Regions from separate parts of the Aeribacillus sp. FSL K6-1305 genome, predicted to be linked through region 3. Evidence: riboswitches for the same ligand, from Rfam matches in the RefSeq annotation. Region 3 holds a riboswitch; each other region holds the start of a gene.
What was found. A riboswitch is a leader RNA that binds a small molecule or an ion and turns the genes downstream of it on or off. The one in region 3 is predicted to bind thiamine pyrophosphate.
Positions count from the first base shown of each region.

Region 1 (6,161 bases), on a different contig from region 3:
AGTTTCTTTTGCAAATTGGTCGCAAGCTTCTTGAAGAATGGACATGACCCGATTTAAGTCTTCATTATACGATATGCTGATATCAACGAGGGCTTGCATATTTCCTCTAGAATGATTGGAAAGGCCGACAATCTGCCTGTTTGGAACATAATGCAATGTGCCGTCAAAGCCTCGGATTTGCGTCGTTCGTAAACCGACAGCTTCCACAATGCCTGAATAATTGCCTGTAGTGACATAATCTCCAACATCAAGTTGTTTTTCTAGGAGAAGGAAAAATCCTGTCACAACATCGCTGACGAGCCCTTGAGCTCCAAAGCCGATCGCAAGACCAACAACCCCAGCCCCGGCTAAAAGCGCTGTGACATTGTAGCCAAACACTTGAAAAACGGTAACAATAAAAATGAAAAACAGGGCATAATGAAAGAAATTCAAAACTAATGTTTGCAGCGTTTTAGCCCGCGTGGTGGAAATTTCCTTCCGATTCTCAAGCCCCTCAAACATTTTGTGAATAATTTTATTGCCGATTGATTTGACGATAATATATGCAATGTAAATTCCAATAAGCTTGGCCAAAACTTCTCCTGATTTTAAAGCCAGATCAGCCCAATCAATAGATTCAAAAAAGTTCAAAACCATTTCCCCTTTCTTTTCGAGCCAATCATTTGGTTATTTGACGGGATCATGTTAAACTGAATGTACAGTTGAAAGTTTAACATAGAAAAAGGAATTTTCAATGATTGTTACATTTTTTTAATGATAGCGGCGAAAATTGGAAATAGTATTATTGTTCTCTTCGTCGCAATGAAAATGTAAAACAGATTATTTAAATTAATTATTATTTAAAATTGACTAAAATTTTGTTGTTATATATAATAGTAATCGGAGGAAGGATATTGAGAAAATACTCAATTCATTCTCATTTGTTTTTGAAGGAAACGATCAAAAAGTTTCCTTTAAAATAAAATTTTAAAATGGAGGGTTACATAATGGCAGAGCGTTTGGTTGGTAAACAAGCTCCACGTTTTGAAATGGATGCCGTTTTGCCAAACAAAGAGTTTGGTAAAGTAAGCTTGGAAGGAATCATGAAACAAGGAAAATGGACAGTTCTTTTCTTTTATCCAATGGACTTCACTTTCGTTTGTCCAACTGAAATCACAGCTATTTCTGACCGTTATGAAGAATTTGAAGATCTTGATGCAGAAGTGATTGGCGTATCAACTGACACAATTCACACACACTTAGCTTGGATTAAAACTCCTCGCGAAGAGAACGGTTTAGGCGATATTAAATATCCGCTTGCAGCAGATACAAATCATCAAGTATCAAGAGACTACGGCGTTTTAATCGAAGAAGAAGGAGTTGCTCTTCGCGGATTGTTCATCATCAATCCAGAAGGCGAACTTCAATATCAAACAGTATTCCATAACAACATTGGCCGCGATGTTGATGAAACATTGCGTGTACTTCAAGCGCTTCAAACTGGCGGACTTTGCCCAGCAAACTGGAAGCCTGGTCAAGAAACGCTTAAAGTATAATGAAGCTTTTCATTCAAAGGGCCTAGCAGTACGTTAGGCCTTTTTTCAAACGATTATTTTTTTGATATTCATTCTTCAAGGAGGAAGCGGAAATGAAATTACGTGAGCCAATGCCTGAATTAGTCGGAGCAACAACTTGGCTGAATGGCGAAGTAACGAAAGAGCAATTAATCGGTGAAAAACCAACATTAATCCATTTTTGGTCAATCAGCTGCCATTTGTGTAAAGAAGCAATGCCGAAAGTAAATGAGTTCCGCGATCAATATAAAGATAAACTGAACGTAGTAGCTGTTCATATGCCTCGCTCCGAAAAGGATTTAGATATTGATGATATTAAAAAAGTAGCGGAAGAACACGGGATTACGCAACCGATCTTTGTTGACAACGAACATAAATTAACCGATGCTTTTGAAAATCAATATGTACCTGCATATTATGTTTTTGACAAAAACGGCATTCTTCGCCACTTCCAAGCAGGAGGAAGCGGAATGAAAATGCTGGAAAAACGTGTTAATCGGGTGTTAGCGGAAACAGAAAACGCTGAATGATTCAACCATCTGCAAAACATTGCAGGTGGTTTTTCATTTTAGAAATACCTTTCCGGCTTTGAAAGGACTTGTTTTTATTGCTTCGAAGCTTTCAAAAGATAAGCATCTCCATTTTCCATTCATCTGACATCCTTTTTCCAGCTCTCAATCCTAAAGAAATGATTCACATTCCAAATCACAACATGCTATAATAAATGATGCTAGTTTGAACAAAAAGGAGCATAGGTGGATGGCAAAACAATCACAAACTTTTTCCATTATGAATCTATTAAAGGTGCTTTTGGCTGTCATCGTTATCCTTTTCCTATTTTATTTGCTTGCGTTTAACGACGTCGTCGTGCGTTTTATATCTCTGCTATTAAATGGATGTTTAGTTGTTCTCGCCTTCCTTGTCTATCGGAAAATAGACTATATGATAAAGATGAAAGAAGAACGAAAAGAGCCTATTCAAACCGAAAAGCTGCCTGATGAAACAGAAATGGCGCGAAAAGAACAGCAATTAAATAAACTGGAGCTTGATAAAACGCAATTGTTGGAGGAGCTATTAACAAAAGCCGGTATCGAAGAGGAAGAAAAACAAAAGTACCGAGCCAAAATTAGAGAAAAAGAGGATGAAGCTTCAAAGCTTCAACAAGAGCTGGCATTCATGAAAGGCCGGATTGCCAACTTGATTTTAAAAAGAGATCCTGAGATCGAGCGGATTGTCCTGCTGCTTGATGCGGATTTTATATTAAATCATTCGTTAGTGGAAATTAATCAAAGGTTTCAGGAAATTAGCGGCAGTTTTTCCGAACAATCCATCGAGCATTTGAAAAAGGCTAATTATATTGATCAACATTTGCAATTTACTCGAATTGGTTATCGTGAATTATTAAAGACAGCAAAAAGGATCAATTAACCGTTAGCTTGTATTTTTCTATATTTTATGATTTAATGAAATTAAATGAAAATTTCATAATATTAACATACCACTAGGGGAGCCGGACGGCTGAGAAAGGCGTGTGCCTTGACCCTTTGAACCTGATCTAGATCATACTAGCGTAGGGAAGTGGTGCAGTAATATCGAAACCTGTCTATGGGTTTTGTATATACTTGCCCGTTCCCTTATATTGGGAACGGGCTTTTTGCATTACAAGGCTGATTGGCAAACCATTTTTCAAAACAAAATGTTAAGAAAGGGTAGACAACGTGTTACAAACGCTATTTCAGCAAATTGATGAAAGGGAAGAAGAACTTCTGAATCTTCTAAAAACACTCGTATCGTTTGAAACGCCGAGCCCTCCGGCAAGAAATGCAAAAGAGGCTCAAAAGTATGTCGCCTCATATTTGGAAGACATCGGCTTTTCCATTGATCAATGGGATTTATATGAACAAGATCCAGTCGTAGTAGGAACGAAAAAAGGAAAAGATCCAGAAAATTACCACAGTTTAATTATTAACGGGCATATTGATGTCGCTTCAATCGAAGAGGGAGAAGAATGGCTAACGCCTCCTTTTGAGGCAACGGTTAAAGGGGATTACATATACGGACGCGGTGTAGCGGATATGAAAGGGGGAATGGCTGCCAGTCTGTTTGCATTAAAGCTGCTGCAAGAAAACGGCATTGAGCCGGGAGGGGATATCATTTTTCAGTCCGTCGTCGGAGAAGAAGTAGGCGAAGCAGGAACAAAATCGTGCTGCGACCGGGGATATCGAGCTGATTTTGCCATCGTTGTCGATTCAAGCAACTGTGAAATACAAGGGCAAGGCGGGGTGATCACGGGCTGGATTACGATTGAAAGCCCCGAGACATTTCACGATGGCACGAGAAGACAAATGATTCATGCCGGCGGGAAGCTTTTTGGGGCAAGCGCGATTGAAAAAATGATGAAAATTATTGAAGGACTGCGAGAGCTTGAACAGCATTGGGCAGTGATGAAAACGAGCAAAGGCTTTCCGCCTGGTTCTGCCACAATTAATCCTGCAGTGATTGAAGGTGGAAGGCACGCCGCTTTTGTGGCCGATAAATGTTCCCTTTGGATTACCGTTCACTATTACCCGGAAGAGCATTATGTAGAGGTGATCCGGGAAATTGAAGAACATATCCATCATGTTGCAATGGCTGATCCATGGCTTCGGAAATATCCTCCGAAATTTAAATGGGGCGGCACATCGATGATTGAAGATCGAGGAGAAATTTTCCCAGCTTTTTCATATGACGAACATTCACTCGGAGTGAAAACATTACAAAAAGCACATAAACTGGCATTTAATGAGGAAGCAAAGCTGACGATGTCCCCTACTGTGACAGACGGCGGCTGGCTGAGTGAAGCGGGAATTCCCGTCGTTTTATATGGACCGGGCACGCTTGAAGATGCACACTCGGTGAATGAAAAGCTGTCCATCCCCCAATTAAAAACATTTACAAAATCGCTGATCGTGTTTTTATTTGATTGGTATCAGAAAAAACGATGACAATTACAAAAGCTGCGAAAGGGGTAATTCAAATGTTTACAGACCGATTGTATAAAACTGCAAAACCGATTTGGGAAGCGAGTTACCATCATCCGTTTGTTCAAGGAATCGGCAATGGGACGCTGGATATCGACAAATTTCGCTTTTTTATGGAGCAGGATTATCTTTATTTAATCGAATACTGCCGCCTGTTTGCCCTTGGAAGCTTAAAGGCTCACAATCTTCAAACAATGACAGTTTTTGCTGATCTTCTACATTCGACGTTAAAAGTGGAAATGGATTTGCATCGTCAATACGCTGAAAGAATAGGAATAGAGAAGGAAAAATTAGAACAAGTTCAGCCTGCTGCTACAACCGTTGCATATACGAGCTATATGTTAAATGTGTCGCAGCGAGGATCATTGGCAGAACTGGTTGCCGCAGTCCTTCCATGTACATGGAGCTATTATGAAATCGGCACACGCTTACATGAGATTCCTGGTGCCAGTGAACATGAGTTTTACGGCGAGTGGGTAAAAATGTACGCATCAACAGAATTCGGTGAATTGGCAAAATGGCTGAAAGATTTAATGAATGAGCTTGCAGAAGGAAAACGGGAAGAAGAATTGAAATGGCTGGAAGATATTTTTGTCACAACGAGCAAATACGAATATATGTTTTGGGAAATGTCTGAACGAAAAGAAATGTGGCCAATCGAAATCAATTCTTAATATAGGAGAGAATGAACATGAAATTTACTGAAAAAATTCGAACAAAAGCAGATCCGATATGGCAGGCCAGCTTCGATCATCCATTTGTAAAAGGTATTGCCGAAGGGAGTTTGCCACTTGAATGTTTTCGTTATTACGTTTTACAAGATTCGTATTATTTAAGCCATTTTGCAAAAGTGCAATCGTATGGAGCGGCAAAAGCAAACGATTTATATACGACATCGCGAATGGCTCAGCATGCACAAGGAACATTTGAAGCGGAATTATCTCTTCATGAAACATTTGCCAAACAGCTGGGAATCACAGAGGAGGAGAAGGCGAATTTTAAGCCGGCCCCAACGGCGTACGCCTATACTTCCCATTTATATCGAGCGGCGATCAACGGTCACTTAGGCGATATTATTGCTGCAATACTTCCGTGCTATTGGCTATATTACGAAATTGGCGAAAAATTAAAAGATGCGAAGCCAAAAGAACCGATTTATCACCAATGGATTGCGGCTTATGGGGGCGATTGGTTTAAGCAGCTTGTCGAAGAACAAATTGACAGGCTGGATGAAATCGCACAACAAACGATAGAAGCCGATCTAAAAAGAATGGAAGAGCATTTTATCATCAGCAGTCAATATGAATTAGCGTTTTGGGAAATGGCTTACCGTTTAGAAAAATGGGAAGTGGAACCCAAAATCAGTCAATAAAGGAGTTTGATCATAATGAAAGGATTAAAACTGACAGACATTCTAGTAACAATTGTTATTTCGATCGTTTTTGGAATTGTTTATAAACTATGGGGACCGCTTTACTATGCGGTCAAGCCGATCGGGCTGCATGTCGACCAGCTCATATACGGTATGTGGTTTATTGCTGCGACGGTCGCCTTTCTTATTATTCGCAAGCCTGGAGTAGCGCTGATA
Region 1 covers NZ_JBBOQV010000001.1:278,440-284,600, forward strand. Annotated here, with positions in the region: gene NST97_RS01245 (mechanosensitive ion channel family protein) at 1-636, opposite strand, end outside; gene NST97_RS01250 (peroxiredoxin) at 987-1,535, shown strand; gene NST97_RS01255 (TlpA family protein disulfide reductase) at 1,628-2,083, shown strand; gene NST97_RS01260 (hypothetical protein) at 2,313-2,981, shown strand; TPP riboswitch at 3,047-3,147, shown strand; gene NST97_RS01265 (acetylornithine deacetylase) at 3,272-4,537, shown strand; gene tenA (thiaminase II) at 4,570-5,247, shown strand; gene tenA (thiaminase II) at 5,265-5,945, shown strand; gene NST97_RS01280 (ECF transporter S component) at 5,961-6,161, shown strand, end outside.
Region 1: another riboswitch for thiamine pyrophosphate. It lies ahead of NST97_RS01265 (acetylornithine deacetylase); the one in region 3 lies ahead of tenI (thiazole tautomerase TenI).

Region 2 (6,161 bases), on a different contig from region 3:
GGAAATGTGCCATCCGCAATTCCATTTTCAATATATTCGGCCAGTTGTTTATATATAGGCTTTTTTGCATTTCGATCCGGTTTCCAGTCCATATGCTTCACCCTTTAGATTTGCTTGGCACTTCCTGCTATATGGCAAGTTAACCAGGTTCTTTGTTATTTATCTATAGAATGTTCCTATTGAACATAATCGAAAATGTTGTTATATCCATCAAAATTTGAACCTGTTCAAACATTAATTATAACGCTAGATGAAAGAATAATGCCCATCCAATTCAGTAACATTTTACCCATCCACTTTTATTTTAACTTGGAGTTTTTAGCACATGATTTGAACGCTGCTGAAAAATCATTATCTTTTGTAACATGGACGCAATGCTTAAAGCTGTCCTGCCCGATTTTTTCTTTACTTGAAGTTGAAAACCCTTAAAATAGATGTGCGATTTTCGGCAAATTTATTTCACTTTATGGTTCATCTTGGATAAATGGCTGTTGCAGTATTGAAATTGGATGATTGACAAAGTCTTTGATTGGATGGTCCAAAAATTTTTGAACATTTTTATTATGAATAATATACTCCAATTCAAACCGTTTCTCATATTTTACGCTTAATGCTTCTATAGAATTAAGTGTTGATAGTTAGTTCGACACTCAGCCACAGCTGTATTGTACAAAGGAGCATGCTAAGAAATTACCATTAAATTACTTCAGATGAGATATCACATGAAAAGCTCTCATGGAAAAACATAATCCAATTATTTTGAACTCTAATACATGGGCCGGCCCTTCTATGCTTAAAAAGAGGATTATTCAAAGTGTTTTCCTTCCTGTGCAGATTTTTTTATGGAAGATGAATAGGGGGCAACTTCCGAAGGTTATTGACTTTGAAGGTTCGTGAGCTTCGGCATTTAAGATGGCTTTAGATTTTTCAATTTGGTGGAGGGGAAGAATATGTCGAACAGAGCACAAAAGGTTAAAGTTGCTGTTATACAAGCCTCATCTGTTATTATGGACCGGGACGCCACGACAAAAAAGGCGGTTAGCCTCATACATCAAGCTGCTGAAAAAGGAGCAAAGATTGTTGTATTTCCTGAAGCTTTTATTCCCGCTTATCCTAGAGGCTTATCTTTCGGTACAACGATTGGGAGCCGTTCGGCTGAAGGGAGGAAGGATTGGTATAGATACTGGAGCAATTCTGTAGCTGTTCCGGACGAAACGACGGAACAACTGGGCGAAGCGGCTCGAAAAGCAGGTGTCTACCTTGTGATAGGCGTTACAGAAAGGGATAATGAATTTAGCGGCGGGACTCTTTACTGTTCTGTTTTATTTTTCGATTCTGACGGACAGTTGTTAGGAAAACACCGCAAATTAAAACCGACTGCAGCAGAACGGATTGTTTGGGGGGAAGGGGATGGAAGCACATTACCAGTGTTTGACACCCCTTATGGAAGAATAGGGGCGCTAATCTGCTGGGAAAATTATATGCCGTTAGCAAGGGCTGCGATGTATGCACAAGGAATTCAAATTTATATTGCCCCAACGGCTGATGCAAGGGAAACTTGGCAGTCAACAATCCGCCACATTGCTTTGGAGGGGAGATGCTTTGTTTTGTCTGCCAATCAATATGTGACAAAAGATATGTATCCGAAAGATTTGGCTTGTTATGATGAACTTGCTTCTTCACCTGAAGTAATGAGCAGAGGTGGTAGCGCGATTGTTGGACCGTTGGGCGAATATGTGGCAGAGCCCGTATTTGGCAAGGAAGACATCATCATTGCAGAACTGGATATGAAACAAATCGCCTATAGCCAGTTTGATTTTGATCCTGTTGGGCATTATGCAAGACCTGATGTTTTTAAATTGCTAGTCAACAAAGAGAAGAAGACAACTATTGAGTGGAAAAATTAATCTCATGATGAGACTCGTTTCTACGATTGATCTCATTATTTATTTGAGATTTTTGCAGTTCAATAAACAATAAGGGAAATAAAGAAATCCCTTGCTCCTTTACATTAAGAAAGCGTTTATTTTATAATTAGTGTAAAACAAACGTTCGAGTGGATTCGCTATTTTAAGAAATATTTTCCGGGAAATATCGAGCCCTCTGGCGAATGGGAATGATTTTGTCGAACTTAGCTGAGAGCTTGTTTAAAAAAGGAGATGCTCTTAATTGATAAAAATTAAGAAAATTGTTTTGCATATATTACAGATGCGTTTGAAAGCCCCATTTTCTACTAGCTATGGAGACATTCACGATCGCGAATTGTTGATCGTAGAAGTAAAGGATGATGATGGTGCAGCCGGTTTTGGAGAAGGGGTTGCTTTTTCCATTCCATGGTATACAGAAGAAACCGTGAAAACAACTGTGCACATGATCGAAGATTTCCTCATTCCGATTTTATCAAAGACGACGTTTCATCATCCTCGTGAGTTGGCTGAATCGTTTCGTTTTATTCGCAGAAATTATATGGCAAAAGCGGCTTTGGAAGGTGCCGTGTGGGATCTATATGCAAAACAGCAAAATATACCTCTTTCACAAGCTCTCGGGGGAATGAAAAAAGAAGTTGAAGCTGGGGTGAGCATCGGTATTCAGCCAACAATAAAAGATTTAATCAGTCTTATTGAACAATATCAGGAGGAAGGATACAAGAGAGTAAAAATAAAGATTAAACCAGGTTGGGATATTGAAGTAGTTAAGGAAATACGGAAGCATTTTCCGAACTTGGATTTAATGGCTGATGCGAACAGTGCCTATACATTAAAAGATATAAATCATCTAAAACAATTGGATGAGTTTCAATTAATGATGATTGAGCAGCCTCTTGCGCACGATGATATTGTGGATCATAGCAAACTTCAAAAAGAATTGGACACACCGATCTGTTTAGATGAAAGTATTTGTTCCTTCGAAGATGCTCGAAAGGCTGTTGAACTTCGAAGCTGCAAAATTATGAATATAAAAATCGGCCGTGTTGGCGGTTTGACAGAAGCAAAAAAAATCCATGATTTTTGCAAAGAGCAAAATGTTCCAGTTTGGTGCGGAGGGATGCTTGAATCAGGGATTGGACGGGCCCATAATATAGCCTTAGCGACACTTGAACAATTCACACTGCCAGGAGATATATCCAGTTCATCTAAGTATTGGGAAGAAGATATTATTGAACCGGAAATATCGGTTTATAATGGAAAAATTGCCTTGCCTGATAACCCGGGGATCGGTTTTCATGTAAGCCGTGAAAAATTAAAAAAATACACTGTTGAAACGAAAGTATTTACCCTATAAACAAAATTATCCTCTGCATGTTTTGCAGAGGATGATTTTGTTTATTTTACAACCAATCTTGGCGCTGCCATAATGAGAATAACAGTAACGACAGCGCATAATACAAACGCTCCTATCATCGTAATGCCGTTTACGATCAAAGAATAAACGACCGCTGACATTCCTTCTGGTGCATATTCTCCGAAGAAAAAGACACCGCTGATAAAATGCCAAAAATAACGTGCAAAAGCTCCGATGAAGACGCCAAAGATGATGAAAACAAGAGCAGAGCTTTTCTTTCCATCTTTCAGCTTATTTTGAATAGTTTTGCTGAAAAGACCGGCTAAACCGATAAAGGAAAAAGCTAGAAAATAGTCGATGAAGCCTTGAACAGGCGTCAGGATGTATGCATCACCTAATACAATTTGCAATAATCCCCATAAAAAGCCGGAAATGAAGCCAATCTTTGCACCGGATCGAAACGATAATATGAGTACAGGCACCATGGCAATGGATATAGAAATGGCTGATGATAATTGAATGGAAGGGAGAAGATCAAGTATAACTGCCAATGCTGCAAAGATTGCTGCTTCTATTAATAGTAATAAGCGATTTTTTTCCAAAAATAAAACCCCCTGTATATTATTTGCTATCAACAAATATCCATAAGGGGGAAAAAGGCTGTATCATGGATCAGTATACTTCCACATCCCTACGCTAGCATTAACTAACAGGTTCAAAGGGTCTGGACGAAATATCCGTCCACTCTCAGCATATAGCTCCCCTTGTGGATCTGTTGATATTCGAATCTTATGTCTATCATAATAGACTATAAGAAAATTGTCATTCTTTTTTCGCTATATTCAAATAAATTTAAACACGATAAAGCTGAAATGCAGCCTTTGGACAAAAAGTAATGAAAAAAGGGCGTTAACAATAAGAACTTTTTTCAGAATGGGGGTTTTGGTTTGAATCTTAAACGTGAGCGTTATGAAGTAGTGGATGTGGTGCGGGGGGCTGCGATATTTGGCATTTTACTTGTGAATATGGCGCATTTCAGCTATCCAGATGTATATTTATACCAAATAGGCAGCGAAAATTTTTTTACTGAAACATGGAGAACATGGGATTTTCTAACGAAAAATATTTTGGAAATATTTGTACAAATGAAGTTTATTACAATGTTCTCATTATTGTTCGGATTTGGAATCATCATCATGGAGGAACGGGCTTTAGGAAACGGCAGGAACTTTGTTTCTATATATATACGCAGACTGGTGGTGCTTTTTGTATTTGGACTAATTCATTCATTTTTCATTTGGGATGGAGACATTTTAATGGATTATGCTGTGCTGGGGTTTCTTCTCCTTTTTTTCCGGAAGTGTTCCTGGAAAACCCTTTTGGTATGGACTGTATGTTTATTTAGTTTATATTTGCTCCTTATTGGTTTGATGACGGCTGTATCCAATGGTGAGGATGCTTTAGTCCAAAAAAGAGAGCAGGCTGCCTTATTGGAAGAGGAGGCAAGAAACGCAATCCATTCATATCAAAACGGAAGTTTTACTGATATTTTCCATCAGCGTATTCATGATCGGCTTTTTTACATGTCTATGTCTGGCATGTGGCCTTTTCAACCGCTTGTCTATATAATAAACATGCTCCCATATATCAGCATGTTTTTAGTTGGCATGATATTTGCGAAACAAAAGCTTTTTCAAGAACCGGAGAAGCATCGAAGGTTATTAACAGCCATCTGGTTTTTCGGGCTTATCATTGGGCTTCCGTTAAATATTTTTGCGGTCACCGCTAAAAATAGTTTTTACATGGTGTTCGGTGCACCATTTCTCATGTTGTTTTATGTGATCTCTCTAATATTTTTATATTTTCACCCAATCTGTCGGCAAATTGTTAAGAAGATTGCGCCTGTTGGACGCATGTCATTGACAAATTACATCATGCAATCTGTTATTTGTACATATCTTTTTTATCATTACGGATTGGGATTGTACGGTAAAGTATACCCCTTCGCCGGTTTTTGGCTTGCACTCGCAATTTTTGCCGTGCAGCTTATCATCAGCCATATTTGGTTTAAATATTTTCAATTAGGGCCGTTGGAGTGGGTATGGAGAACAGCGATGTATTTCAAGCGCCAGCCTATTCGCATGAAAAAGGAAGTTTCGAAGCATAATAACAGATCAAGATGAATTGTAAAAATGTAGTTTCAAATCTCAGATTTTGAGTTTATGATAGCTCTTTCTTTTTGAAAATAATTTATAGTATGATGGAACAAAGGAGTGTCTAGGCAACATGTTTCTACAAGCAATTTTTATTTTTTTGCTGCAATTATTGTATGTACCAGTATTGACGATCCGAACTATTTTGTTAGTGAAAAATCAAACAAAGGCTGCTGCTGGTATAGGTTTGCTAGAAGCAGCGATTTATATTGTCGCTTTAGGAATAGTTTTTCAAGATTTATCTAATATTTACAATATTAGTGCATATATTATCGGTTTTGGTGCAGGGCTGTTGTTGGGCGGTGAACTGGAGAAAAAGCTGGCTTTTGGATATGTAACATACAATGTGAATTTAATGGATAAAAATTCCGGATTAGTCAAAAAATTGAGGGAGGCTGGTTTTGGGGTTACGGTCTTTCAAGGAGAAGGAATGAATTCGATTAGGTATCGTTTGGAAGTTGTTGCTCAACGCTCTCGGGAGGAAGAATTTTTAAACCTTGTCAATGAAATAGAACCAAAAGCGTTTTTAAGCTCGTATGAAATTCGTTCTTTTAAAGGTGGATATTTAACAAAAGCGATGAAAAAGCGGGTAAAGCGTTTAGAAAAAGGACGAACATAACGGTCGAAGGGAGGGTGAAGCGTGGATATATTTGCAAAAATTGCTGA
Region 2 covers NZ_JBBOQV010000002.1:67,835-73,995, reverse strand. Annotated here, with positions in the region: gene pdxR (MocR-like pyridoxine biosynthesis transcription factor PdxR) at 1-92, opposite strand, end outside; gene NST97_RS10245 (carbon-nitrogen hydrolase family protein) at 951-1,907, shown strand; gene menC (o-succinylbenzoate synthase) at 2,173-3,282, shown strand; gene thiT (energy-coupled thiamine transporter ThiT) at 3,324-3,884, opposite strand; TPP riboswitch at 3,954-4,057, opposite strand; gene NST97_RS10230 (DUF418 domain-containing protein) at 4,230-5,465, shown strand; gene NST97_RS10225 (DUF2179 domain-containing protein) at 5,569-6,114, shown strand; gene NST97_RS10220 (DnaJ family domain-containing protein) at 6,136-6,161, shown strand, end outside.
Region 2: another riboswitch for thiamine pyrophosphate. It lies ahead of thiT (energy-coupled thiamine transporter ThiT); the one in region 3 lies ahead of tenI (thiazole tautomerase TenI).

Region 3 (6,161 bases):
CAACCGCTTTTGGCAGCTTTTGTTTCGCATCCTCTTCCGTATACAGCTGTTGACGCCCGAGATTGCTCCAATCGACATAATCACGGTCAATGATGGTTATTTTACCGATTCCAGCACGGGCTAACATTTCAGCGCTTGCACAGCCGAGTGCTCCAGCTCCAACAATGAGCACATGGCTTTTCAGCAATTTTTTTTGTCCCTCTTCTCCAATAGGAGAAAACAAGATTTGGCGAGAATATCGTTCCATTATGTCGTTAACATTCCTTCCGTTGGACTGCTTGCTTGTGCATACCGTTTTTTCGGAATGCGTCCTGCTTCATATCCAAGTCTGCCTGCTTCAATCGCCAGCTTCATTGCCTTCGCCATTTTCACAGGATCCTTTGCACCGGAAACAGCTGTATTTAATAAGATTCCATCTGCTCCCATCTCCATGGCGAGTGCGCAATCTGCCGGCGAACCGATTCCGGCATCAACAATGACTGGAATATTGGCTTGCTCAATAATAAATGATAAATTGAGAGGATTGACAATTCCTTGGCCTGATCCGATCGGAGATGCTCCCGGCATGATGGCATGAACCCCTAATTCTTCAAGCTTCTTCGCCAGAACAACATCGTCTGAAGTGTATGGAAGAACAATAAACCCTTCATCCAATAACATCTCTGATGCCTTCAATGTTTCAATCGGATCAGGGAGAAGCGTTTTATCATCTCCAATTACTTCCACCTTAATCATATCACATAATCCTGATGCCTTCGCAAGTTTAGCGATTCTGACTGCTTCCTCCGCAGTTTTTGCCCCGGCCGTGTTCGGCAGAAGCGTATATTTCGATAAATCCAACATTTCTAAAAAATTTGGCTGAGAAGGCTCGTAAATATTCATTCTTCTGACGGCAAATGTCAAAATTTCAGCACCTGAGGCCTCCACCGCTTCTTTTTGTATCTCAAAAGACGGATATTTTCCAGTTCCTAACATTAATCTCGACTGAAATGTTTTATCTCCTATTTTTAACATGAATCATCATCCCCCTCCAACAAAATGGACAATTTCAATTTGATCACCATCATGTAATGTCTGGAAGCTGTATTGTTCTTTTGAAACAATTTCACCATTTCGTTCAACGACAACAATTCTTTCCTGTAATTGAAAAAAGTTCAGCAAATCTTCAATGCTTCGAACACTATTCTCCACTTCCATCTGCTGGCCGTTGATGCGAAGTTTCACTGTTTAATCACCTCCCTTTCGCATCAGAAAGCAATCGGTTTAAAGAAAAGCTATGAACATAACGCTCATATTGATTCGTTTTCAAAATCATGTCTTTTACGATCAAGCTTGTAATCGGCGCTAGAAGAATGCCGTTTCGATAATGGCCGGTCGCAAAAAAGATTCCCTCATGCTCCGGGTGCTCGGCAAAATACGGCCAGCCGTCAGCTGTTTGCGGCCTGAGCGACGACCAAGCACTAACGACCGGTTCAGACCCGATTTCTGGCATAATTTTCTGAACCTTTATCATTAATTCGGATACTCCTTTGACTGTCGGATGCGTATCCCAGTCGTTTTCATAAGAAGTTGCTCCAATAATAACGGTGCCGTCTTTTTTCGGTACGATATAACAGTGCTCGTAAAACACTGTTTTGTTGATCACCAGTTTTTTCGGTTTTATGGCTAAGCATTCTCCTTTAACGGGCTTCATTGGATTTCTCAGCCCCAGCTTTTCAAAGAAAAAGCCACTCCAAACTCCGCTTGAAACGACGACTTTTCCACATATAAAAACTCCTTGGGAAGTGACAAGCTTGTATGCTTTTCCCTCTTTAATCACGTCGAAAACAGGACATTGTTCAAAAATAGATGCACCATATTTTCTAGCGCCTTTCGCATATGCGTGGCAAACAGATGAACCTTTCACTTGGCCGTCATGCTTAAGCCAAAGAGCTCCCGCAATGTCTTCAGAAACATGTGGCTCATTTGCCAGTACGTTTTCCCTTGAATGCCATTCTAGTTCATTCTCATCTGCGAGCGATTGCAGAAAGCGGCCTTCTTCCTCAGTAAATGCAAGCCGATACATGCCTTCCTGCACAAGCTCAATATCCACACCAGATTGCTCCAATAATTCTTTTGCAAGGCTCGGATATAAATTTCGGCTCTCTAAGCATAGCTCAAAAAATATGTCTCTTTTTTCATTTTCAGAATGGGCACCCAGCATTCCTGCTGCAGCGGATGTCGCTTTACCTCCGATTTCGCCGCTTTCAAACACGGCGGTCTTCAGCCCTGCTTTTGATAGCTCATAGGCGATCCCTTGGCCGATGACCCCTCCCCCGATGATTCCAACATCAAAAACGTTCATTTTAAAAAGCTTCCCCTTTCCTGAAAAGTTTGGCAGCGCTCTCTGGATCTTTCGAAGAAAAGATATAGGACATAACGGCAATACCGCTTGCTTTTTTTTCTAAAACCTTTTGCATATTATCAGGCGTGATCCCACCGATGGCGATAATAGGAATATTGACGTGTCCAACGATTTTCCCAAGCAAATCTGTTCCCTTTGCCGGAAGTCCTTTTTTACTGTTCGTTTCAAAAACGTTTCCGAAAAAACAATAGTCTGCTCCGTCTTTTTCTGCTTTTACCGCTTCATCTAATGAATGGACGCTGACACCGGCTTTTATTTGCGGAAAAGCACTTTTCACTTTTTTTACCGGCAGGCCGGTTCCCGGAAGATGAACATTTTGAACGCCTGTTAGGAGCGCAACATCGAGCCGATCGTTGATAACAAGCTGTTCTCTCCTTATCCCGTTTGCCAAAAGCTGTTCTACAAGATGAATGATCTCACATGGTCTTTTATTTTTTTCTCGTATATGAACGTAATCAACATGATCTGATATGGACAAAATTATGCGTATTAGCTCGTTGACTGGTTTTGTTCCGTCTGTTACGGCATGAAGCTCCAACATGTACATTCCTTTCATGAGAAAGACGCCCACACTCGTCTTTCAAGGTTCAAAACTGGAAAGCAGCTGTCCAAGGGTGAGACTGGAAACAATAAAAAACCACCTTCCTTGCTGGAAAGTGGTAATGGAATATCAGACACATGTTTCAAATTCCCACTTCCCTACGCTGGCATCATCCAGATCAGGTTCAAAGGGTCTTAAAGTCAACACTTTAATCTCAGCCTTTCCAAAGGCTCCCCTAGTGGATGCTTATTAAATTTTCATACTAATTTCATGCTATCACAATTTGTTTTGTTTGCAAATATTATTTGCTAAATTCCAGCTCATCTTTTAACTCATTTACATATTTGCGGGAACCCGTTACAATCAAGCGGTCCCCTTTTTTCAATTCGGTATCGCCGTGAGGCACAATGGAATCTTCACCCCGAAAAATCCGGACAAAGATACAATCTCCTGTAAACGGAAAGTATCGAAGCTTCATTCCATCATATTTTCGGTTATTCATATTAATTTGATAAAGAGAGTTGTCTTGGTTTGTTAAGATCCGCATAACGCCAGGCGATTCGATCAAAGCCCTGAGCAGCGTTTTTGTTGACAGCATGACGGAAAATACGCTGATCCCCTTTTCTTTTAATGCTTGATCCAACTCCGGGGAAGAAATTGAGGCGATGACCTGTTCTACGCCGCATTCTTTTGCATATGTCGCAATTTCCGCATTTCTTTCTTCATCCCCAGTAGCCACTATTACTATATCAGCTTCCATTATGTGGTGTTCATTCAATGATTCTATCGAATAGTCTTTCAATTCTTCAATTTTAAACACCGATTGAGCAGTCCCGTTTTCAATTTTGTCTTGCTGTGTATGATATACGGTTGCTTCATACAAATTTTTGTCCAATTCTCTTGTGACTGGAAGGGTCATTTGATTTGCACCAATAAAAGCAACTTTCTTTTTAGGCTGCACCGCCATTTTTTTAGGGAATAATTTTTTAAATCCTATCGGCGTGATAATGCTTGTTAACACGGCAACTACTATTAGTGCGTCAGCCATTTGCTTATCAATCAGTTCGATTCGCTGTCCAATTTCAGCTGCCGCAATAACTAATGATAAAGTAGCAGTCAACAAGAACGCCGCCGCAATCGTTGTATTCGTATCATACCATTTTCTCAGCACAAAAACGGGAATAAACTTTGAGATCAAGAGGGCGAGAAATAACAAAGGAATTAACAAAAGAAGGTTCGGATCTTTGATCAATTCCCATAAATCCAATTCCACCCCTATCATGACAAAAAAGATCGGGATTAAAAAACCGTAGCCAAACGAATCTAGCTTTTGCACCAAGTCTGAATTAGGCGATAAAAGCGAGACTAAAACTCCCGCAAGGAAGGCGCCTAAAATATTTTCTGCCCCAAGCGTTTCCGATAAACCTACAAGTGCGAGAATTAACGTAAAAACCGCCCTTGTTCCAATTTGAACCGTTCCTTTTGACATCGATTTAATAAAGGATCGACTTTTAAACCTTTTGCCAATGAAGTAAAGCAGTACGCCTGCTGCAAACAAAAGAAGCAGAAGCCACGTATTGCTTTCTCCTTCGCTGTTTAAGGAGACAAAAACCGCCAGCAAAATCATGGTGACAAGGTCGGCTATGACAGCCACCAGCAAAATAATTTGGCCGATGGTTGTTTTCATAATTTGCTCGTCTTTCAGCGTCGGCACTACTACTCCTAAAGAAATCGTTGAAATCACTAACGTCATGAAAAAGGCATTGCGGATAAATCCCATCCACATTAACAAATACGATAAAAGTAATGAAACAACGAAAATGCCAAGAAAAACAATTGACGCAACCAAAAAAGTATGAGGAGCTTTTTTTCCGTTGGACAGCTTTTCTTCTTTTTTCTTCTCTTTGGAGAAAATGGTGAAATCAATCTCAAGCCCGCTTAAAAACATGAGAAATATAAATCCCAGCGTTGAGAGAGTTGACAGCCATACATCTTCTTGCACTAAATTAAATCCCGTTTTCCCGATGATTAATCCGACAATAATTTCCGCAACGACGACAGGAATGAATGCCAGTTTGAACCGATGCAGCAAAATCGGGGTTAAAAAAGCGCCTACCAACACGATGACAAGAGAGGTTACTGCATGTGATTCCATATTGCGCCTCCTTTAGCTAATTTTGTTAGAGCAAATAGTTCATAAATAGTGTCGCCATGCCAAAATAAATCAAAATGCTGATCATATCATTAATCGTTGTAATAAATGGACCGGAGGCCACAGCCGGGTCAATGCGAAGCCTGTGCATGACAAGAGGAACAAACGCCCCGGCAATTGTCGCAACAGTCAGCGTTGACAATATGGAAAGACCCACTAGCAGTCCTAAGAAAAATTTCTGCTTCCAAATAAAAATTGTCAGTGCAACAACAATTCCGCATACTGTTCCGGTAATCAAGCCGGTTCCAGCTTCTTTGAGAATAATTTTCCACACGCGTTCGGAAGTGCCTTCGCCTGTTGCAATTCTTCTTACGGCAACAGCGAGAGCTTGTGTTCCTGTATTTCCAGCCATCCCTGCAATTAATGGTATAAAGAGCGCTAAAGTTGCCACTTTGTTCAACGTTTCTTCAAACTGGCCGATTAGGCCGGCGGTGAACATTCCTAAAAATAGGAGAATAATAAGCCATGGCAATCTTTTTTTGGCAGCAGAAACAGCATTCGGATCATATGAATCTACATCCGAGACAGCGGCCAGTTTCGAATAATCGTCAGAAGCCTCTTCGTCCAGCACATCAATAATATCATCAACAGTTATAATTCCAACAAGACGATGTTGAAAATCAACAACCGGAAGAGCCAAAAAATTGTAGTCCTTCATCTTTCTTGCTACTTCTTCCTGATCATCCGCCACAGATACCGAGTAGACTTTCTTTTTCATAATGTCAGCAATCAAAGTATCGTCTTCATGAACAATTAAATCTCTTAACGACAGGACACCAACAAGATGTTTCTCTTCGTCAATCACATATAAATAATATATTGTTTCCGCATCAGGAGCTTCTTTCCGCAGCAAGTCCATCGTTGACTGCACCGTATAATTGGCATTAATGGCAACGAACTCGGTTGTCATAATACTTCCTGCGGTAAATTGTTCATAATCAAGAAGCTCGCTTATGCTTTTGGCAGTTTGAGCGTCCATGATGGTTAAATAGCTGGAAATTTTC
Region 3 covers NZ_JBBOQV010000004.1:54,282-60,442, forward strand. Annotated here, with positions in the region: gene NST97_RS19000 (ThiF family adenylyltransferase) at 1-250, opposite strand, end outside; gene NST97_RS19005 (thiazole synthase) at 247-1,014, opposite strand; gene thiS (sulfur carrier protein ThiS) at 1,021-1,224, opposite strand; gene thiO (glycine oxidase ThiO) at 1,232-2,344, opposite strand; gene tenI (thiazole tautomerase TenI) at 2,346-2,960, opposite strand; TPP riboswitch at 3,084-3,192, opposite strand; gene NST97_RS19025 (monovalent cation:proton antiporter family protein) at 3,247-5,100, opposite strand; gene mgtE (magnesium transporter) at 5,126-6,161, opposite strand, start outside.

Region 4 (6,161 bases), on a different contig from region 3:
TAGCTGCTATGCAAATGTCCGCAAAAAATTGAGCAGAGGGCAACAATGAAGGAAAACATTCGGAAAGGCTGATCTTCATGAAGATTATCGGGAAAATACGGCGGCAATAAAGGAAAACCTCTCGAAAAGGGAGCACATGTCTATCTGGCTGTGAGAACAGGAAAAACGACAGCACTATTTGCTCTGAAAGGGAAAGGATTTATTTCGGAGTTAACCCAAATATTTTCATTGAAACCTCAGGGATCAACATGACGGAGCGTATAAGCGGCGCCTGAGCTGTTCATACGCTCTTTTTTGATGAAGGGAAAACCGTTCTATCCATATAGTTTGAGCAGTTTTTCTTTTGACATCATTAAATATTTCGGCGGCCGCTTCAAGCTATCGAAACGATATTGAATGATTAAATACATAGGGGTAAATGTCAAAAGCTTATACCATTTATAAAATGGATTTTGAATGGAAAACGTTTCAAAGCCCAGCCGTTCAGAGCCTTTATTTAAAATAGTTATTCCAATGATCCCTTTCACATTATGAAATTGTGAATGATTCCGCAAGTATTGAACAATATTTGGCAGCCCTTTTTCTGTTTTAGAGTAAATGTATCTTCCTTTTTGAATTTCGCTCTTAAAACGATTCAGTTCCTTCATTAAGTAGACGTTATGAAGATGTATTTTTAACAGAAGATCATTTTTTTTAATTTTTGTACCGTCTGAAAGAATTATTTCCCTTCCTTTATATTTTGTCAATCGAACCCGGAAAATGTCACGATTATTCTCCTTGTCCCTCACATACTCAAGCCGCGAACAAAGGTAATAAATGGGATCCAACAGGCACCAAAACTTAAAAAAACAATATCTCAACCTTCCCATTTGCAACACCTTTCACTTTTTTTCTTACAGTTTATTTTTTAGCATACGAATTGTTTTTATTTATAAAAATTTTTTTCGAATAGCCATGCGAAATTAAGAAAAAACTTTTAAAGAACTCCATCAATAACAATGGTGAGCGATATGAAAAAAATTTTATATCTTCCTTTTTTGACCATACCTTCAGGCCATCATCAAACAGCTGATGCTCTAATGGAAGGGTTGTTACGTCTTGATCCCGACATTCATTGCGAAAAAATGGACCTTTTGTCATCGAAATTTGGAAAAATAGAAAGGCTGATATCTTCCTTTTATTTGCAATGGATTGGCCGTTTTCCTAAATCATACAGCCATATGTACCACAGGTCAGTGCTTGCGGAGCAAAAGAGCGCCAAAAGGTTTTTCCATTATGAGGCACTTTTTCTCCGGCATTTAAAAAAGATCATTGATGAATTGAATCCGAAAATGATTGTTTGTACCCATGCTCTTCCTTCTTACTTGCTCGCCAGGCTGAAAGCCTCTTCTCAAATCAACATCCCTGTTATCAATGTATACACAGATTTTTTTATTCATCATCTTTGGGGAAAAAGAGAAATTGACTATCATTTTGTCGGTCACTCATATATGAAAGATTATTTGCTCGAAAAAGGTATAAAGAAAGAGCAGATTTTTGTTACAGGGATTCCTATTCACCCAAATTTTACAAAAAGGAAAGATGAACATGTACATAGCATGCGCTTTTATCGAGGATTAATTTCGGGAGGAAGCTCAGGCGTCGGTTCAATAGAGAAGATAACGGAAAAAATCAGCCGCGATGATGATATCCATTATATGGTGTTATGCGGAAAAAACAGAAAGCTTTATGATCGATTAATAAAACAAAACCATCCACGAATTACTCCTTTACCTTACATCTCTTCAAGAGAACAAATGAACGATCTGTACAATCGCGTCGATTTTATCATGACAAAACCCGGGGGTGTGACAATCAGCGAATGTTTATACAAAAAAATTCCTATATTTGTATACCACACTCTTCCAGGACAGGAAGAAATAAATTTGGAGAAATTAACAAAATTCGGGATGGTGTTTGATTTTCGAAATTGGCAAGAGGAAACAAATATTTCGGCCTCCATTATTCGAGCGCTGCAATCTAAGCAGCTATCAAAATTTTTATCGAAAGTGGATGAATATCATAAAAGTTTAGCTCCGATTGAACCAGCGGGATTGATCAAACGTTTAATGAATGAATAGCTCCTGGAAGCCATTAAAGCTTCTAGGAGCATTAGTTTGAAAATTATTTATCGATAAAGGGATGACCCGCCCTCTATAAATTCTTTTGCTTTTTGCCTCAAACCTTCCTGAACGAAATCAGAATCACTTGAACCGGCCATTTTTCTTAAATTGTGGGAAATTTTCATCGAGCAAAATTTTGGACCGCACATAGAACAAAAATGGGCAATTTTCGCTCCTTCTGCCGGCAAAGTTTCGTCATGATATTCGCGTGCCCGTTCAGGATCGAGAGAAAGATTAAATTGGTCGTTCCAGCGAAATTCAAAACGGGCTTTTGATAAAGCATCATCCCTTATTTGGGCGCCTGGATGCCCTTTTGCCAAATCTGCGGCATGGGCTGCAATTTTATAAGCAACAACACCTTGGCGCACATCCTCTTTATTGGGAAGGCCTAAATGCTCTTTCGGAGTTACATAACATAGCATGGCCGTTCCGTACCAGCCGATCATGGCTGCTCCAATGGCTGACGTAATATGATCATAGCCGGGAGCAATATCGGTCGTTAATGGACCGAGGGTATAAAAAGGAGCCCCTTTGCAAATTTCATTTTCTAAATCAACATTTTCTTTAATTTTATGCATCGGAATGTGCCCAGGGCCTTCGATCATGACTTGGACATCATGTTTCCAGGCGATTTCCGTCAATTCACCGAGCGTTTTCAATTCGGCAAATTGCGCTTCATCATTGGCATCTCGAATAGATCCGGGACGCAAGCCGTCACCTAATGAAACGGCAATATCATATGTTTTTAAAATTTCGCAAATCTCTTCAAAATGAGTGTATAAAAAGTTTTCTTGATGATGCGCCATACACCACTGCGCCATGATCGAACCGCCGCGGGATACGATTCCGGTCGTCCGTTTGACGGTCAAAGGGATATAGCGAAGCAGCACGCCGGCATGTATAGTAAAATAATCGACCCCTTGTTCTGCTTGCTCAATTAATGTATCACGGTAAATTTCCCATGTTAAATCTTCAGCAACGCCATTTACTTTTTCGAGCGCTTGGTAAATCGGGACGGTTCCAACCGGCACGGGCGAGTTGCGGATGATAAATTCTCTTGTTGCATGAATATTTTTTCCTGTTGACAGGTCCATAATTGTGTCAGCGCCCCAGCGGATGGCCCAAAGCATCTTCTCAACTTCTTCTTCGATTGACGATGTTACAGCTGAATTGCCAATGTTGGCATTAATTTTTACATGAAAGTTCCGGCCGATGATCATCGGTTCACTTTCCGGGTGATTAATGTTGGACGGAATAATGGCCCTGCCGGCAGCGACTTCTTGACGAACGAATTCAGGATCCATGTTTTCACGAATCGCCACAAACTCCATCTCTGGGGTGATGATCCCCTTTTTTGCATAGTGCATTTGTGTAACGACAGCACCTTTTTTTGCTTTGAAAGGCTTTCGATGAAAAGGTGTGGCAATATTGTGATCTTCCCAATTGCGAAATCCATTATCTTCAGGCTTTACCTGGCGCCCGTCATATTCTACAACATCATGACGGTCTAAAATCCACTGTTTGCGCACAGCCGGCAAACCTTTATGAATATCTGCCTGAAAATCAGGATCTGTATAGGGACCGCTCGTGTCATAAACCTTTACAGGTTCATTTTCAAACGTTCCCGCTTCCGTTTTCGTGGGAGTTAATTGAATTTCCCTCATCGGAACCCGAATATCGGGTCTCGACCCAGTCACATAAATTTTTTTGCTTGCTGGAAACTGCATGTTTTCGAAATAATGTTTCATTTTTCTCCTCCTCCATTTTTTTATCTGAAGATGTGCATAGAAAAATAGGAGGGGAGATGGGACGTGAAAAATAAAAACGGGTTCGCTTTAGCACGAACCCGATCAATTCAATATAGAAAAAGAAGGCAATACAAATACTCCCGCTACCTACTTCCCTACGCTGGCATCATCCAGATCAGGTTCAAAGGGTTGAAGAACTTCAGGCGCGTTCTTCTCTCAGTCCAGCTAATTGGACACCCCTAGTAGATGGTTATATATTTTTTTTAATAGTAACATAATATGAAAAATAATGAAAATATTTTTTCGTTTCATGATGTTTGTAGAATTGTTGATTTTTGAAACTTTCTGCGCAATTGTCCGTAATAATATTAGGCAAAAAATAAGGGGGGAGAGGCCTGAAATCAAACAATAAGTTTTTCGCTATTTGCGCTCTGCTGCTCATCTTGTCGATTATTTGTGCGTCTTTTGATGCCAAATCATCTGAAGGGAAAACTGTTTATTTTATTCCGATTGAAAATACAATTGAAAAAGGGTTGGTGCATTTTATTAAACGATCCATTCAGGAGGCGGAAAAAGAGAAGGCGGATGTCATTGTTTTTGAATTGAACACTCCTGGCGGTGCTTTAGAGGCAGCGATAGAAATAGGTAAAATGATTATGGATACAGATATCAAAACAATCGCTTATGTAAATAAACATGCGATTTCCGCAGGGGCTTATATAGCATTAAGGGCTGATCAAATATATTACCATCCTGGCGGTACCATTGGGTCAGCGGCTGTCATTGACTCCAATGGCAATGCTGCAGAAGTAAAAGTGCAATCGTTTTGGAAAGCAGAGATGAGAAATGCTGCTGAGGTTCATGGCAGAGACCCTATGTTCGCTGAGGCGATGGTAGACAGCAGCTTGGATATGCCCGAATATGGTGCAGAAAAAGGAGAATTACTAACATTAACAGCAAAACAAGCGATGGAAGTCGGGTATGGTGAAGGCATCGCCAAAAGCCGGGCAGAGCTTTTGAAATCGATCGGAATGGAAGGTGCAAAAGTCCAGGAGACTGAGGAGACGTTTGCTGAAAAAATAGCCCGTTTTGTAACAAACATGTATACCATTCCGATATTATTAACGATTAGCGGTTTAGGGTTTGTGTTAGAATTGTACACTCCTGGGTTTGGCATTCCTGGTTTTATTGGACTATTGGCACTGTTTTTGTTTTTCTTCGGTCATTTTATTGCAGGGCTTGCGGGATTGGAAACGGTTGTTTTGTTCGTGCTTGGGGTACTGCTTATAATTGCAGAGTTGTTTGTTCCAGGAGGAATTATTGGAGCAATCGGTTTTCTTTCAGTCCTTTTAAGTTTATTTTTAGCAGCTGATCATATAGGACATATGGCGGTTTCTCTTTTTATTGCCGGTTCCATTTCGATATTCACAATATTCATCATGTCAAAGGTGATTGGTAAGCGTATGAAATGGTTTAAAAAAATTATTTTAAATGATTCAATCAGCACGGAGAAAGGTTATGTATCCAATCAAAATCGTACAGATTTAATTGGGAAAACGGGTGTAACTGTGACTGCTTTACGACCGGCAGGAACAGTAATGACCGATGGAGAGGAAAGATTGGATGTTGTGACAGAAGGAACGTATATTGAGAAAGGAAAAAAAGTGAAAATTGTTAAAGTAGAAGGCTCACGAATTGTTGTAAGAGCTATTAATGAAAATGAATAGGAGGTAGGTATATCACATGGATGTATCATTTTTTCTTTTACTAGGTCTTATCGTATTAGGTCTTATTTTGCTTGGCATCTTGTTCTCTTTTGTGCCGATTATGCTCTGGATTTCCGCTCTGGCAGCTGGCGTTCGCATCAGTATTTTGACTCTTATTGGAATGAGGCTGCGCAGAGTCATTCCAAGTCGAGTGATCAATCCGTTAATTAAAGCGCATAAAGCCGGCCTTGATGTCACAACAAATCAATTGGAAAGCCATTATTTGGCAGGGGGAAATGTCGATCGAGTTGTCAACGCATTAATTGCAGCTGAAAGAGCTAATATTGAATTGAGCTTTGAACGTTGTGCTGCGATTGATTTAGCGGGAAGAGACGTGCTTGAAGCCGTTCAAATGAGCGTAAATCCGAAAGTAATCGAAACCCCGTTTATTGCAGGGGTTGCCATGGACGGAATTGAAGTGAAAGCAAAAGCCCGCATCACGGTGCGAGCCAATATCGACCGGCTTGTTGGCGGTGCCGGGGAAG
Region 4 covers NZ_JBBOQV010000001.1:1,471,262-1,477,422, reverse strand. Annotated here, with positions in the region: gene NST97_RS07110 (YkoP family protein) at 315-869, opposite strand; gene NST97_RS07105 (MGDG synthase family glycosyltransferase) at 1,011-2,120, shown strand; gene thiC (phosphomethylpyrimidine synthase ThiC) at 2,168-3,910, opposite strand; TPP riboswitch at 4,046-4,161, opposite strand; gene NST97_RS07095 (NfeD family protein) at 4,354-5,637, shown strand; gene floA (flotillin-like protein FloA) at 5,654-6,161, shown strand, end outside.
Region 4: another riboswitch for thiamine pyrophosphate. It lies ahead of thiC (phosphomethylpyrimidine synthase ThiC); the one in region 3 lies ahead of tenI (thiazole tautomerase TenI).